2 regions of the Mesorhizobium sp. URHB0026 genome follow, and region 2 is predicted to be linked to the other one. Evidence: riboswitches for the same ligand, from Rfam matches in the RefSeq annotation. Region 2 holds a riboswitch; the other holds the start of a gene.
The links. Region 2 has a riboswitch for cobalamin ahead of bluB (5,6-dimethylbenzimidazole synthase). Riboswitches for the same ligand answer to the same signal wherever they lie in the genome.
Positions count from the first base shown of each region.

Region 1: linked by a shared signal. The riboswitch ahead of ACVWWD_RS24115 (CbtB domain-containing protein) and the one ahead of bluB (5,6-dimethylbenzimidazole synthase) in region 2 are both predicted to bind cobalamin.

Region 1 is NZ_JBSSCN010000001.1:4,892,766-4,900,471, reverse strand. It holds gene mgtE (magnesium transporter) at 1-163, shown strand, start outside; gene ACVWWD_RS24145 (MerR family transcriptional regulator) at 303-689, shown strand; gene ACVWWD_RS24140 (methyltransferase family protein) at 696-1,202, opposite strand; gene ACVWWD_RS24135 (heparan-alpha-glucosaminide N-acetyltransferase) at 1,199-2,197, opposite strand; gene ACVWWD_RS24130 (MFS transporter) at 2,434-3,633, shown strand; gene ACVWWD_RS24125 (SRPBCC family protein) at 3,774-4,364, opposite strand; gene ACVWWD_RS24120 (aromatic ring-hydroxylating oxygenase subunit alpha) at 4,354-4,941, opposite strand; cobalamin riboswitch at 5,083-5,281, shown strand; gene ACVWWD_RS24115 (CbtB domain-containing protein) at 5,318-5,497, shown strand; gene ACVWWD_RS24110 (CbtA family protein) at 5,513-6,316, shown strand; gene cobU (bifunctional adenosylcobinamide kinase/adenosylcobinamide-phosphate guanylyltransferase) at 6,309-6,824, shown strand; gene cobO (cob(I)yrinic acid a,c-diamide adenosyltransferase) at 6,826-7,434, shown strand; gene cbiB (adenosylcobinamide-phosphate synthase CbiB) at 7,431-7,706, opposite strand, start outside.
Region 2 is NZ_JBSSCN010000001.1:3,234,963-3,242,668, reverse strand. It holds gene ACVWWD_RS15890 (pirin family protein) at 42-962, opposite strand; gene ACVWWD_RS15885 (DUF2277 domain-containing protein) at 1,002-1,268, opposite strand; gene ACVWWD_RS15880 (exodeoxyribonuclease VII small subunit) at 1,360-1,611, opposite strand; gene ACVWWD_RS15875 (histone deacetylase family protein) at 1,615-2,541, opposite strand; cobalamin riboswitch at 2,720-2,901, shown strand; partial or broken gene bluB (5,6-dimethylbenzimidazole synthase) at 2,905-3,579, shown strand; partial or broken gene ACVWWD_RS15865 (hypothetical protein) at 3,696-4,680, opposite strand; gene ACVWWD_RS15860 (TetR/AcrR family transcriptional regulator) at 4,770-5,378, opposite strand; gene ACVWWD_RS15855 (MFS transporter) at 5,499-6,719, shown strand; gene ribB (3,4-dihydroxy-2-butanone-4-phosphate synthase) at 6,740-7,706, opposite strand, start outside.

The DNA.
Region 1 (7,706 bases), 1.7 Mb from region 2:
CATGTTCGTGGCGGCCCTTGCCGGCATCCTGATCCCGCTGCTGCTCGACAGGTTCAAGGTGGATCCCGCGGTCGCTTCGGCCGTTTTCGTCACCACGGTTACCGATGTCGTTGGGTTCTTTGCCTTTCTCGGCCTCGCGAGTTGGTGGTTCGGCGTCCGGTAAGTGTCTCAATTGACTTTTACGTAAATGCCGTGCGAGGCTCATGCGGGGTGCCGCGTCGATTCCGGCGGGCAAGGGTTTGGTTCGGGACAGAAGGGCGACGCCGCATGGCGGTCGCCTGGAATTCCGGCAGGGAGTGACAATGCGGGAATATTATTCGATCACCGAACTGACCCGCGAATTCGACGTGTCGACGCGGACGCTGCGTTTCTATGAAGACGAGGGACTGGTGCAGCCGGTGCGGCGCGGCCGCACCCGGCTGTTTCGCCCTTCCGACCGCCACCTCATCCGGCAGATCATGCGCGGAAAACGCCTCGGCTTCTCGATCAACGAGATCCGCGAGATCATCCAGATGTACAAGGAGCCGCCGGGCGAAGTCGGGCAGCTCAAGTTGATGATCAAGCGCATCGAGGAAAAGCGCGAAGATCTCAGGCAGAAACGTCGCGACCTCGAGGAGACACTGGCCGAACTCGATCAGGCCGAGGAGTCTTGCGTCGAGCGGCTGGTGGAGCTCGGCGTCAACACGTAGCCCTGCTCAAATCCAGCGCCGGACCCTTTTTGCATAGTCGCGGTATTTCTTGCCGAATTTCGCCGCCAATATCTTCTCCTCGCCCTCGATCGCGACCTTCTGGGTGAGGAAGGCGGCGACGAAGGCAAGCAGGAAGAACCAGGCGATGCCCGAGACGAAGGCGACGCCGATCAACAGCAGCGTGTTGGCCAGGTACATCGGATTGCGGCTGACGCCGAAGGGACCGGTCGTGACGAGATGATCGGGCACGGCGTTGGGATTGAGCGTGGTCCTGGCCCGTATCATGGTGCGGATCGCCGTGAACCAGAGTACGGCGACGGCGAACAACGCCACCCAGCCGGCGGCAAACAGGATGTCGCCAAGGAGATCGCCGATCCAGGGCAGCGGGATGTAGAGGCCGAGCACGACACTGATGAGGATGGCGGCGGCGTAGATCACCGGGGGCCACGGTATCAGCCCAGGCTTCGGCTCGGTCCCAGGCTTCGGTTCGGTCCCAGGCTTTGGCCCGATCATTGTGTCCCTCCCTCCGTCATCTTGTCGTCGGTCTTGGCAGTGCACGTTGCTGCAAGATCGGACAGATGCGCCCTGAAGTCCGCAGTCTGGTCGTTGTTGAAGAGCCGATCAAGAGCGGCTTCACCTTCGAGCGTTTCGAGCATGCAGCCGCAATAGCTCGAACAGAAGGTTGCGTTGCGCATCTGCTCGCACGAGCGCTGGCAGGTTTTGAGGAAATTGACCTGCGGGGTTTCGACCTGCGCCGGCATCACTTGCGAGAACAGCCAGACGCAGCCGATCAGCAGCGGCTGGTGGATCAGGTAGAAAGCCAGGCTGTGGCGTCCGATGAAGACCAGCGGGTTGGACCAGCCTTCGGGCGCCAGGTTCGCCAGGCGTGCCCTCATGCCGGAAGTGGAAGCGATTTTCGCCACTGCAATTCCCGTAAGCACGGCGCCGAACCAGGGGAACAGCGGAACGTAGTCGTTGGAGCGCGGATTGATCGCCGACAGGCCGATCCACCAGAGCCAGGGATGATCGAGGGCCTCGAAGCGCAGGTAGACTGGCGCCGCGATGACGAGCGCGGCGACGGCAAGCGTCAGCAGCGCCGGCAGGCGCAGGAAGGCGAGGCCGAGCAGGCTGGCGAGCGCGATCTCGTGCAGGATGCCGAAGAAGATGAACCCGTCGGGCGTGGCGATGCGGGTGACGACCGAAATGGCGACCGCCGCGCCCGCGACCATGGCGAACCGCTTCCAGAAGCCGTTCCAGCGGATCTGTCGGCCATGGGCGAGATAGAGGCTGACGCCGACCAGGAACAGGAAGGTCGATGCGATGCAGCGGGCGTAGAATTTCCACCAGCCGAAGGCGGTCAGGCCGGGATCGGTGTAGCCGAAGAATTCCAGGTCCCAGGTGAAGTGATAGCTTGCCATCGCGATCAGCGCGATGCCGCGCAAGATATCGATGGCGACGATGCGCTTCGATGGCTGCGGGACGGGTACGGTCGGCGTGTGGATGCTCATGGTCTCGCGATCTGATTCAGCCCTTCCAGGACGACTATCACGGTTGCACCGGATAGAAGAAGACCGGTCGCCTTGGCCTGCACCGCGCGGCCGGATCCGCGCCTGGCGCCGGGTTGGGCCAGCGCGGAAAAGCCTTTGACCGGCTTCGCTTTTTACCGGATGTGCGTCGGTTTCCTCTTAATGGGCCTGAAATGTCCACGGCAGATTTGACGCCGCGATTCTGCTTTGAGGAAGCAATGTCCACCCATGTTCGCCATCCGATCTGGCTTCCGGCCCTCAAGGCCGCGGATGCGCGCACCTTCGCTTCGCTTTACGCGGTCGAATCCTTCGCCCGCGCCATGGTGTCGAGCGTCATACCGATCCAGGCCTACGAGATTCTCCACAACGAGCAGATCGTCTCGATACTCTACACCGCCGTGTCCCTGCTCGGCCTGTCGGTGACCTTGTTCATGCCTATGCTGATCCGCCGCTTCGCGCGGCGCTGGGTCTACACGGCGGGCGCCTGCCTGCTCGCCATCGGCTCGCTGTTCTTCGTCACCCATACGCTCGCCGGGCAACTGGCCGGGATGCTGTGCCGGGTGATGGGCGCCAGCGCGCTGTCGATCACGCTCAACCTCTACATCATGGATCACATCCGCAAGACCGATTTCATGCAGGCCGAATCGCTGCGCATGGCCTGGTCGATGGTTGCCTGGACGGGCGGACCGACGCTCGGCATTTTTCTCTATACGCGCTTCGGCATTTATGCCGCGCATGGCGCGGTGGCGGTGTTCGCCATGGCCTTGCTGGCGCTGTTCTGGACCTATCGGCTGAGCGACAACCAGTCGATCCGCCCGGGCAAGACACGACCGGCCAATCCGCTCGCCAATATCGGCCGCTTCGTCGCGCAGCCGAGGCTCAGGCTGGCCTGGCTGATCGCCTTCGGCCGCTCCTGCTTCTGGACGACCTTCTTCGTCTATGGACCGCTCTTCATGGTCATCACCGGCGAGGGCGAATTGGCTGGCGGCCTGCTGGTCTCGGCCGGCAACGCGCTGCTGTTCATGGCGATCTTCTGGGGCAAGGCGGGAAAGCGCTTCGGCGGCCGCAGGACCATAACATTTGCCTATTTCGCCATGTCGGCGACGTTGCTGGCGGCCGGTGCCGTGGGCGTAACCGTGCCGCTGCTCACCGGCGCCTTCCTGCTGTGCGGCGCCTTCTTCACGATCGCGCTCGACGCGCTGGGTTCGACCGCCTTCATGCGCTCGGTGCGCTCTTATGAGCGCGCGCAGATGGCCGCGGTCTACCGCACCTATCTCGATTTCTCCGAACTGACGCCGCCGCTGGTCTATTCGGTGGTGCTGGCCTTTTTCGGTCTGGGATCGGTGTTCGTCACGCTCGCACTACTGGCCGCGTTTTGCGGCTTCGTGACCTGGCGATATCTGCCGAAGTCGCTGTAGGTATGTCGATATTCAGGTGATGCCGGCCTGCGAACGGCAGGTTTCCGCGCTTCCGGTAATCACGTCCCCGAAAGTACGTTCCGTTCCGATTCTCGACCTCCGCCCTTCTCGGCTTGGCCTGACCTGAATGTCGACAGACCTCATGTCACCGCGGCATGGCGCTCGCGCACCCAATCGTGGAAACGGTGCAGGTCGTACTCCTCGGGCATCAGCACGCCAGCTGTATGACGCATCGAGCGCAGCCCCTTCTGGTTGACCTCGCAGATCGCCGCGTCCTCCTCCAGCACCTGTGTGCCGAAGGCAACGATGTTGTCGATGTCGGTCTCGGCGAGCGCCTCGGGCGCGAACAGCCATTCTGCGGTCAATTCGGTCTGTTCGGGACCGAGCGGCGTAAGCCGCACAGTCCTGACATAGTCGACATGGCCGACGATGAACATCGACGGCAGGCTGGTGGCATAGGTCTGACCGGCGCTGCGCTCCGCCGGCGTCAAGCTCGGGAAGACCGGCCCGTGCGTCTGCCCATCACGCGACCATGTCTCAGCCCCGGCGCGCAGGCCGCCTGAAAATTCCGGCGCGTCATTGTCGGCGTGGCGGAGCCATTCGGGATCGTCATGCCGGCTCATCAGGCCGCGGCCATAGATCGGCACCAGCCGCGACAGGTCCTTGTGGACGCCCGGGCAGTGCAGGCACTCGTTGAAGTTTTCCCAAAAAATCTTCCAGTTACAGTTCATCACCTTGTGCAGCACATGGCCCGATACCAGCGTTTCCAGCGGCCAGTTGCCGAGATCGCCGGAGGCTGGGTCGAAGGAGGATTGCGCCGAGCCGGCGGCATCTTCCGCAAGATTGACGAAGACGAAGCCCCGCCACACCCGAGAGCGCGACGCGATAAAGCGGATGATCGGCCTTGTCGAAACCGTCAGGCAGCGATTTCGACGGCACGCGCACCAGATCGCCACGCAGCGAATAGGACCAGGCATGATACGGGCAGGTGATCAGCCGCGCCTTCAGCCGGCCCTCGCTTTCCTGGCAAAGCTGCGAGCCGCGATGCCGGCACGTGTTGTGGAAGGCACGCAACTCGCCGGTGTCGTCGCGCAGCACGAGGATTTCCTGCGTACCAACGCGGAAGGTGCGGAACGCCAAAGGCTGGGCAAGATCGGCCTCGCGGCAGACGAGCAGCCAGTCCCTGTACCAGATGGCGTCGAGATCGCGCTTATAGTTGTCCTGGTCCCAATAGGCCGATGAGGGCAGCGTCGGCTCGGTTCGAGTCAGGCCGTTATAGGGCTCGCGCTCGCTGGCATTGGGCTGCATGGCTGGCTTCCCGTGAGGGTGCCAGCCGACACCCGGCCATGAAGTTTGTCAATCGGGACGGGGTGAGGCAGCTTCGCCGATACGACGCTCCTGCGCTGGCGGCTGTCGGAATTTGGTTTGCCGGGCGCGGCGAATTTCCTTATAGTCGCCGATGTCGTCGGTTCCTTTTTGGAGCCAAGAGGGAATGCGGTGCGGGGAGGAATTCCTGCCCAATGCCGTGGCTGCCCCCGCAACTGTGTGCGGTAGTCCTCTCCATATGCCACTGAAGATTTTTCTTCGGGAAGGTGGGGAAGGGCGCTTATCCGCGAGCCAGGAGACCTGCCGGCGACAGGAAACTGACTTCGATGCCCTCGGGTGGAGGGCGAAAGGACAAGACATGACTACCGCTTCCGTCTCCCTCGGCGCCTCCGTCTCCTCGCAGTCCCGTTTCATGCAGCTCGCGCTCGCGGCGCTGCTCGGCATCTTCGTCGTCGGCTTTGTCGGCTTCTCGCATATAGATGCGGTCCACAATGCTGCCCACGACTATCGCCACTCGATGGCGTTTCCCTGCCACTAACGAGGATCCGACATCATGAATCTGTTTCGCAACGTCGTGTTCGTCGCGGCGATCGCGGGGCTTGTGGCCGGTGTCGTTCTCGCCTGCATGCAGGCCTATGCCACCGTGCCGCTGATCCTCAAGGCCGAAGTCTACGAAAAGGCCGGCGGCGGCCACCACCATGATCACGCGGCCGCACCAGCGGCGACCAATGACGCGATGAGCACGGTGGCGCCCGCTGGGAATGCCACGAGCTCTGCCGCGCCCGCGGGCACCGATGCCATGGCACCGGCGGAGGAAGACGAAGGCTGGGCGCCGGCCGACGGTTTCGAGCGTTTCGCCTTTAGCGTGGTTGCCAATATCGTCACCGGCATCGGCTTCGCGCTGGTCCTGGTCGCGGTTTCCGAGTTCTTCGGTGGCGTCGGCAACTGGCGCCAGGGCGTGTTCTGGGGCTTGGCCGGCTTTGCCGTGTTCACACTGGCACCGGGCCTCGGACTGCAGCCGGAACTGCCGGCAATGCCGGCGGCCGATCTTCTGCCGCGCCAGATCTGGTGGACGGCAACGGCGGCCGCGACCGCGATCGGCCTAGGCCTGATCGTGTTTCGCAGATCGTTGCCATTGACCATCCTCGCCGTCTTGCTGATCGTCGCGCCGCATGTCGTCGGCGCGCCGCAGCCCGACAGTTTCGAGACGCCGATCCCGGAAGGCCTGCACCATCAGTTCGTGGTGGCGGTGACGGTGACCAATCTGGTCTTCTGGCTGGTGCTGGGCGCGATCGTGGGCGTGGTGCGCCGGCGCTTCACCGCCACGGCGACCAGCATGCGCGACAGTTTTGCCTGATCGCGGCAGGCTGACCTTCATCATCGGTGGTGCGCGCTCCGGCAAGAGCGCGCACGCCGAAACCCTGGTGACGGCATTGGCCTCGCCATGGGCCTATATCGCCACGGCGCAAGCTTATGACAACGAGATGCGCGAGCGCATCGCGCTGCACCGCTGGCGGCGCGGTGAGGGCTGGTCGACCATCGATGCGCCACTCGACCTCGCCGAAGCGCTGGAGGCGTCGCCGGACGGTCAGCCGGTGCTTGTCGACTGTCTGACGCTGTGGCTGACCAATCACATGCTGGCCGATCACGACGTCGATGCCGCGTGCCGACGGCTGGCGGACGTGCTGTCTCGGCCGCGCGGACCGTGGTTCGTGGTGACGAACGAGGTCGGGCAGGGCATCGTGCCCGACAACGCGTTGGCGCGCCGGTTTCGCGATGACGCCGGCCGACTTAACCAGCGGGTCGCGGCAGTGGCCGACACGGTGCTGCTCATGGTGGCGGGGCTCCCGCTCAAGGTGAAGTGAAATGACCGACGACAAGGATGAAGAACGCCATCGCGCCAAGATGGCCAAGCGCAAGGCGGTGCAGGACGCCGAGGTTGCGGGCAAGACGATCGAGAAGGGATTGCTGATCGTCAACACCGGTCCCGGCAAGGGCAAGACCACGGCCGCCTTCGGTCTCGCGCTGCGCATGCTCGGCTACGGCAAGCGCGTCGGCGTCGTTCAGTTCATCAAGGGCAAATGGCACACCGGCGAGAAGGACGCCTTTGCCGCCTTTGGCGACCGCGTCGTCTGGCATGCAATGGGCGAGGGTTTCACCTGGGAGACCCAGGACCTGAAGCGCGACATCGCGGCCGCCGAGGCCGCCTGGGCCAAGGCCCTGGAATTGATCGACGATCCCTCGATCAGCCTTGTCGTGCTCGACGAGCTCAACATCGCGTTACGCTACGATTATCTCGCTCTCGACAAGGTAGTTGCGGCGCTCAAGGGCCGGCGCGAGGGTCTGCATGTCGTCGTCACCGGCCGCAACGCCAAGCCGGGGCTGGTAGAGGCTGCCGATCTGGTCACCGAGATGGGCGTGACCAAGCATCATTTCTCGGCGGGCGTGAAGGCGCAGCAAGGCATCGAGTTCTAAAAAACCAGAACAGCGATCAGCGCGACTAGGCCGAACAAGCCGATCAGCAGGTAGTCCGCGACCCGGTAAAGCTTGAGCGCCCGCCTGATGTCGCCGCTGTCGACATCGCGGCGGCCGCCTTCGCCCATGAAGATGTCGTCGACCATGATACCGCCATAGCTGCGTGGTCCGGCGAGCGCCAGCCCAAGCGCACCGGCCATGCCCGCTTCCGGCCAGCCAGCATTGGGCGAGCGGTGTTTTTTCGCGTCACGCCGCACCGTCTGCCAGGCACC
Region 2 (7,706 bases):
AATGCGTGTCGCTGACGCGGACGCTCAACCCTTCGATCCGCTCAACCTTCCGGCAGCGGGATGAATTCTTTCTCATCACCAGGAACGATATCGAAGCGGCCGGTCTTCCATTCCTGCTTGGCCTGCTCGATGCGCTCCTTGGACGAGGAAACGAAATTCCACCAGATGTAGCGCTTTGAGCCAAGCGAGGCGCCGCCGAACAGCATGAAATGCGCCCCGGTCGATGACGATATGACGATCTCGTCGCCGGGCCGGAACACCAGCAGCCGTTCCGCCGGAAAGACATCACTCGAAATCGAGACCTCGCCCTCCAGCGTGTAGATGGCGCGCTCCTCGGCATCGGCCGGGATTTTGACGCTGGCGCCGGGCGCCACCCGCAAATCTGCATAGAGTGTTTCGGTATCGGCCCGCACCGGAGACCGCAAGCCCTGGAACTCACCGATGACGACGCGGCCGCTGACGCCTTCGGCGTCGATTTCGGGAAGCCGCAGCGCCGCGGTGTTCTCGAACACCGGTGCCACCTCTTCCTTGCCGTCCGGCAGAGCCAACCAGGTCTGCAGGCCGGAGATCGACATCGGCGCGCCGCGCAATTCCTGCGGCGTGCGCTCGGAGTGGACGATGCCGCGACCAGCCGTCATCAGGTTCACGTCGCCGGGCTCGATGACCATCTCGGTGCCCAGCGAATCGCGATGCCTGATCTTGCCGTCGAACAGATAGGTCACGGTCGACAGGCCGATATGCGGGTGCGGACGGACATCGAGCGCCTGGCCGGCGCGCATGATCGCGGGACCCATTCGATCGAAGAAGATGAACGGCCCGACCAGGCGCCTCTTAGCGGTCGGCAAGGCGCGACGCACTTCGAAACCGCCAATGTCCTTGGCGTTGGGGATGACCATCAGCTCGATCTGGTCGCTGGCGAAGGCATCGCCGGCCTCAGGGTCTTTGCCGGGGAAGAAGCTCATGAACTCTCCTCGTCAGCGGTCAGCGGGCGCGTGGGCATATCAGGCGAACCGGATCGCCGCTTTTGCTTTTAATTTGGCCGCCACCTCTTCGCGATTGCGCGGATGCTGGTGGGTTTCGAGGGAATCGAGCAATTCGCGTGCGGATGCGGCGATGGCTTCGACCGCATGATCGAACGCATGCTGGTTCTTGGCAGAAGGCCGCGTCGTGCCGCTCAGCTTGCGGACAAACTGCAGTGCCGCGTCACGGACTTCGTCGTTAGTTGCCGGCGGATCAAAATTGAACAGGGTCTTGATGTTTCTGCACATCGCTTCCGTATCTCCTCTTGTCCGTTTCAATCGGGACGAACTGTATCCTCAATGATGATCGTGTCCAAAAATCGGTAAGGCTGCTCCGGACTCAGTCCGCGTCGAGCGGCTCGGTTCCAACCGGCTTGCCGTCGCGCGACAGCCTGATCTTCTCGACCTTGTCCTCGGCGGCCTTCAGCAGCCGGTCGCAATGGACCTTCAGCGCCTCGCCCCGCTCGTAAATCCGGATAGACTGGTCGAGCGGCACGTCGCCCCGCTCCAGATCATCGACGATCTTCTCCAGTGCGTCGAGTGCCTGTTCAAAGCTCATCGCCTTGACGTCTTCGTTGATCTCACCGGTCATCATTCATCCTTTCATCAGTCGCCCGACATGGGCGGCGACCGAAAATGCCAATCCCTGCAGATCGTAGCCGCCCTCGAGCAGGCTGACGAGCCGGTTGCCGCCGTGGATTGCGGCGCGCTGCATCAGCTGGCCGGTCGCCCAGTCGAAATCGTCCTCGGTCAGATTGATTTCCGCCAGCGGGTCGCGATGGTGCGCGTCGAAGCCGGCCGAAATGACAATCAGATCCGGCGCGAAATTGTCGAGTGCCGGCAGCACGCGCGACAGGAACGCATCACGAAACACCTCGCTGCCGGTCCGAGGCGCCAGCGGCGCATTGACGATGTTGCCGGCGCCGGTCTCGCTCTTCGCGCCCGTGCCGGGATAAAGCGGCATCTGGTGCGTCGAGCAATAAAGCACCGAGGGATCGTCCCAAAAAATATCCTGCGTGCCATTGCCGTGATGCACGTCCCAGTCGACGACGGCGACGCGCTCGGCGCCGTGCTTCTTCTGCGCGTAGCGGGCCGCGATTGCCGCCGTGTTGAAGAAGCAGAAGCCCATGGCAGTGGTCTTTTCGGCATGGTGGCCGGGCGGACGGGCGGCGACAAAGACGTTGTCGGCGCGGCCCGCAAAGACGTCGTCGACGGCGGCATTGGCGGCACCGATCGCCGTAATCACCGCCTGCCAGCTTTTCGGGCTGGCGGTGGTGTCTGCGTCGATGCGGGCAATGCCTTCGTCGGGGATGGCGGCGCGGACACGCGCGACGAAATCGGCGGGATGCGCGTAGAGGATGGTCGCTTCGTCGCCCTGCGGTGCCTCGACGCGGTCAAGCGCGGCAAAAGCTTCGTCGTCGAGCACGCGCTCGATGGCGCGCAGGCGGTCGGGCCGCTCGGGGTGACCGGGCGGGGTGATGTGTTCGAGAAAGATCGGGTGCGTGTAAAGACGGGTGGCCATGCCCCCTATCTAGTGCCCCGGCGCCGTGATGGCCATGCGTTGCGGCTTGATCGCTGGGGAAAATCGAACCTGCGTCCATTCATGTCGCTGCGGGCATTGGCGTCGTCGGCCCTTCGGAGTAAGACTGCCGCTACTGCCTGGTGCCTGCCGGTCTGTTTGTTTTAGCCGCATTCCGCGACGCCAAGTGTTTCCACTTGGCTACAAATGCCCTGGCAGGAGAATCGGGAACACGGTTGAACTCCGTGGCGTGCCCAACGCTGTGAGGGGGACCGCGCCGGTAGATGCCACTGTCGATGACGGGAAGGCACCGGACGCGGGTTGATCCCGAGCCAGAAGACCGGCCTGGCAGGCATCGTCATCCGCATGGTCAGGCGGATGGCATCGATTGCAATCGCAAGGGGACAAGCGATGCGGGAAGCCATGACCGCTCAAATGGGCGATGGATTTGACCAGAGTGCGCGCGACGCGGTTTACCGTGCCATGTTTACGCGGCGCGACGTCCGCAGCCATTTTACATCGGAGGCGATCGACGACGAGGTGCTGGCGCGGCTGCTGCTTGCCGCCCACCACGCGCCATCGGTCGGCTTCATGCAACCCTGGAACTTCATCGTCATCCGCGATGCCGCGCGGCGGGCGGAGGTGCGCGACCTGTTCCTGGCCGCGCGAGAACGGGAACTGCCTGAAATCGAGGCAGAACGGCAGGCGCTCTACCGCAAGCTCAAGCTCGAAGGCATTTGCGAAAGCGCGCTAAACATCTGCATCACCTGCGACCGCGAGCGCTCGAAAGGCTCGCCGTTGGGGCGGTGGCACAATCCGGAGATGGATCTCTACAGCACGGTCTGCGCGGTGCAGAATTTCTGGCTGGCCGCGCGTGCCGAGGGCGTTGGGGTCGGCTGGGTCAGCATCATCGAGGCGCAAGCGCTGAAAAGCCTGCTGGCGATTCCCGATCACGTGACGCCGATCGCCTATCTCTGCGTCGGCCGCGTTTCCGAGTTCGCACCGAAGCCGGACCTCGAAACGCATGGCTGGGGCCGGCGGCTGCCGCTGCCCGAGCTGATCATGAGCGAGACTTTTCGCGGGCAAGGCGAAGCGCCGCTCAAATCAGCAGTGGCGCGCCTCGGCACCGTCGCCGGTGCGCCCGCGAGCCCGGCCGATCAGCTCGTCGCGCCGGCCGTGCCCCAGCGCGAACCGCCGAAAGTGGAGAGCGCCTTGTCCTTGAGTTCCCTGAACTTCGACGAAGCTTCGGCCAGCCTGGCGTCCCAGGCGGCATCGGGGACCTGACCCTCGATGGTCTTGAAATAGACCTGCATCAGGCAGGCAATGGCGAAGGGCTCGATGAAGGCCGCCTTGAAAGCCCAGGCAAAGACGATTGCCAGCACGAAAGCCCAGCCGGCGAGCTGCCCGGGCATGATGTAAAGAATAGCGGCTGCCGGAGCGAGCATCAGCAGGAAAATCACGAACGACACGGCCCACATGATGACCGCCAGCCAGACGGCGTTCTTGACCATGGTCTTACCGTTCTGGGCGTAGAGCACGACGCCTTGGCGCGCGGTTTCGAACGGCGAGGACGAATTGATGCGGATGTTGTAGCCAAGAATGATCTCGTCGACATAGGTCAGCGACAGGCGAATCACAGTGTTGAGGAACGGAAACCAGTCCGCTCAGGCCAGGAATAGGCAGGAAGGCCGCGATGCCGCCGAGCAGGCCGGTGATGGCGCGGATGGCGCCCTTGACCAATTGGTCGACAACGAAAAGGATGTTGGCCTCGGCAAAACGCTCGGTCACGATCTCTTTTGCGTAGGCGATCTGGTTCTGGCCGTCGGGAACATCATGGCCGTCGATCAGATGCACCATGACGGCTATATGGCCCGCTTTGACGACGTAGAGGATGTATTCGCGGATCCAGTAGACGGCGATCGAGACGATGCCGAAACCGACCACGCCGCCCCACATCGCAAAAGACAATGGTCCGTCGGGATCGGTGGAAATATGGCCGACGCCATAGCCGACGGATGCGCCGGTGCCGGTTGCCATGATGTAGGCCAGCGTGATGCCGAAATAGACGATCATGCGAAAGACAATGAAAGGCCAGGTCCGCATCATGATGGACACCGACCTGCCGATATCGAAATCCCACATGCCCGAATCTCCCCTCAGAGATGGCTGCCGAGGATGCGCTCAAACCGGCTATTGTCAATTGCAGGTGGTGGCGGGACTGCCATGGAGGTTCATCTTGAAAGCGCTTCCGGTTTTTTCAGCAGGCCTTCGAGCAATTGCTTGAACGCGGCCACCACCATTTTCGAGGTCCCTTCGGGATCTGGCGAATTGGCGATCCGCTGCGCAGCCTGGCTGCTCGCCCCATTGATCAGCCGCGCTGCCGACTCCGGATCGACGCCGGGGACGACCACCCCCTCCCCTTGCAGCGCGGTCAGATGATCGGTCATTGAACCGACGCAGGCGTTGGCATTCGACCACTGTGCCGGATCGCCCAGCACAGCCGGACCATCCCGGAACATGATGCGCTGGATTTCCGGCTCCAGCGCCATTTCGATATAGGTGGTGCATTCGTCGACGAAATGCTGCCAGCGGGTCGGCGCCCGCGACGCGACCTCATTCACCCGGGCCGCCATCTCCGCGTCGATTTCGGCCATAACCGCCTCAAGCAGCCCCTTCTTGTCGCCGAAGTGATGATAGAGGGCGCCGCGCGTCAGCCCGGCCGACGCGGTGAAATCATCCATCGACGCTTCGGCATAGCCGATGGTGCCGAAAGCCTGGCGCGCCGCGGCAATCAGCTTGGCGCGTGTCTCGGCAATCATCTCCTTGCGCGGTCGATGCATGCTTCTGGCCTTATCTACATACGCGTCGTATGCCAATTGACATACGCGGCGTATGCTCTATTTAACACTTATACGTCTCGTATGTAATTGTGGAATCGCCCCTTGTCGAGGAACAGAGCCATGCAAAACCCCTATTCGGAAATCTTTCGCGCTCCCGCAGCCAGGGGCTTTGCCGCCGCCGGCTTCATGGCGCGCCTGCCGATCGCCATGGCGCCAATCGGCATCGTGGCGATGCTGTCGCAGACGCGTGGCGAATACTGGCTGGCGGGCGCGGTTTCGGCGACTTTCGCCTTGGCCAATGCCTTCCTGGCGCCGCAAATATCGAGGTTGGTCGACCGCCTCGGCCAGACACGGGTTGTCGTACCCACCACCATTATCTCCGTGCTCGCTTTCGCGGCCCTGATCGCATCGGCCAATCAGGACTGGCCGGTATGGACGCTGTTCGCGTCGGCGCTGCTGGCCGCGGCAATGCCAAGCATGCCGGCCATGGTGCGGGCGCGCTGGACCGAGATTTTCCGGGGCCGGCCCGAGATGAACACCGCCTTCGCCTTCGAGTCGGCGGCGGACGAACTGGTCTATATCGCCGGCGCATCGCTGTCGGTGGGCCTCAGCGCCGCGCTGTTCCCGGAAGCGGGCGTGCTCGTCAGCACGCTGTTCCTCGCCTTGGGCTCGACAGCTTTCATCCTGCAGCGTTCGACCGAGCCGCAAGTGCGGCCGGTGGACCATGGCTCCAGCGGCTCGGCAATCCGTCTGGGGCCGGTTCAAATCATCACCTTCGCCATGATCTTCATCGGCGCGACCTTCGCGACGACGGAGGTGAGCACGGTGGCGATCACCAAGGAACTCGGCCAGCCGGGCACTGCCAGTCTCGTCATCGGCGTCTATGCGCTGGGCTCCTTCGTGCTCGGCATCATCATCGGCGCGCTCAACCTGAAAGCACCGCTGCAGCGCCAGCTCGCCATGGCGGTTGCCTTGGTAGGGCTCGGCACACTGCTGCCGCTTACCGCCAGCACCGTGCCAGCGCTCGCGCTGACTGTCTTCATCAGCGGCGTGGCGATCTCGCCGACCTTCATCACCGCCTTCGGCCTGATCGAACGGCATGTTCCTGAAACGATGCTGACCGAAGGCATCACCTGGGTGACGACAGGCATCGGCATCGGCATGGCGCTGGGTTCGTTCGCCGCCGGCGCGGTGGTGGATGCATTCGGCGCCCAGAACGGGTTCTGGGTTTCGGTGACGTCAGGTGCTATCGCACTGATCACTGTGCTGCTCGGCCAGCGCAGCCTCGCCACCCACGAATGCGAGTTGGAAGGATGCGAGGCGGCAATCCCGGCCGAATGACAGGGCAGGGTTTGTCGAGCTCAGATGATCTCGGTCTTGGCGATGTGAATGCCAAAACCCTCGAGGCCGACATAGTGGCGTTCGCGTGAGGCAATCAGATTGATCGAGGAAATGCCGAGGTCCTTCAGGATCTGGGCCCCGAGACCGATCTCGCGCCATTCGCTCTCGCGCCGGCGCGCCTCTTCATGGTCCTCGCGGTCGCCTGGCGCCGGCCGGTTGCGCTCCTGATGGGCGACGCCGACCGAGCCTTCCCTGAGATAAACGATGACGCCGCGCTTGCGTTCACCCATCGCCTTCATGATGCCGTCGAGCCGGTGGCTGGTGCCGAACACGTCGGTCACCACATCCTCCGAATGCAGCCGCACCGGCACCTCCTCGCCGTCGCGGATGTCGCCGAAGACGATGGCGACGTGATGCATCGTGTCCCAGGGCAGCGTGTAGGTGAAGACCTGCGCCTTGCCACCCAGCGTCTCGATGTCGGAGCAGGCGACGCGCTCGACCAGCGTTTCCTTGCGTTGCCGGTAAGCGATGAGGTCGGCGACCGATACCTGCTTGAGGCCATGCTCCTCGGCGAAGGCCGCGACCTGCGGGCCGCGCTTGACGGTGCCATCATCGTTGACCAGTTCCGAGATCACGCCGATCGGCGGCAGGCCGGCGAGCTTGCACAAATCGACCGCCGCCTCGGTATGACCCGAGCGCATCAAGACGCCGCCCTCGCGCGCGATGAGCGGGAAGATGTGGCCAGGGCGGACAAAATCGGAGGCGCCGACATTGCCGTTGGCGAGGTTGCGCACGGTCAGCGTGCGGTCGTCGGCCGAAATGCCTGTCGTCGTGCCATGCTTGAAGTCGACGCTGACTGTAAAGGCGGTGGTGTGGGCCGAATCATTGTCGGCCACCATCGGCGCGAGGTTCAGCCGCTTGGCCTCCTCGCGCGGCATCGGCGTGCAGACGATGCCCGACGTGTTGCGGACGATGAAGGCCATCTTC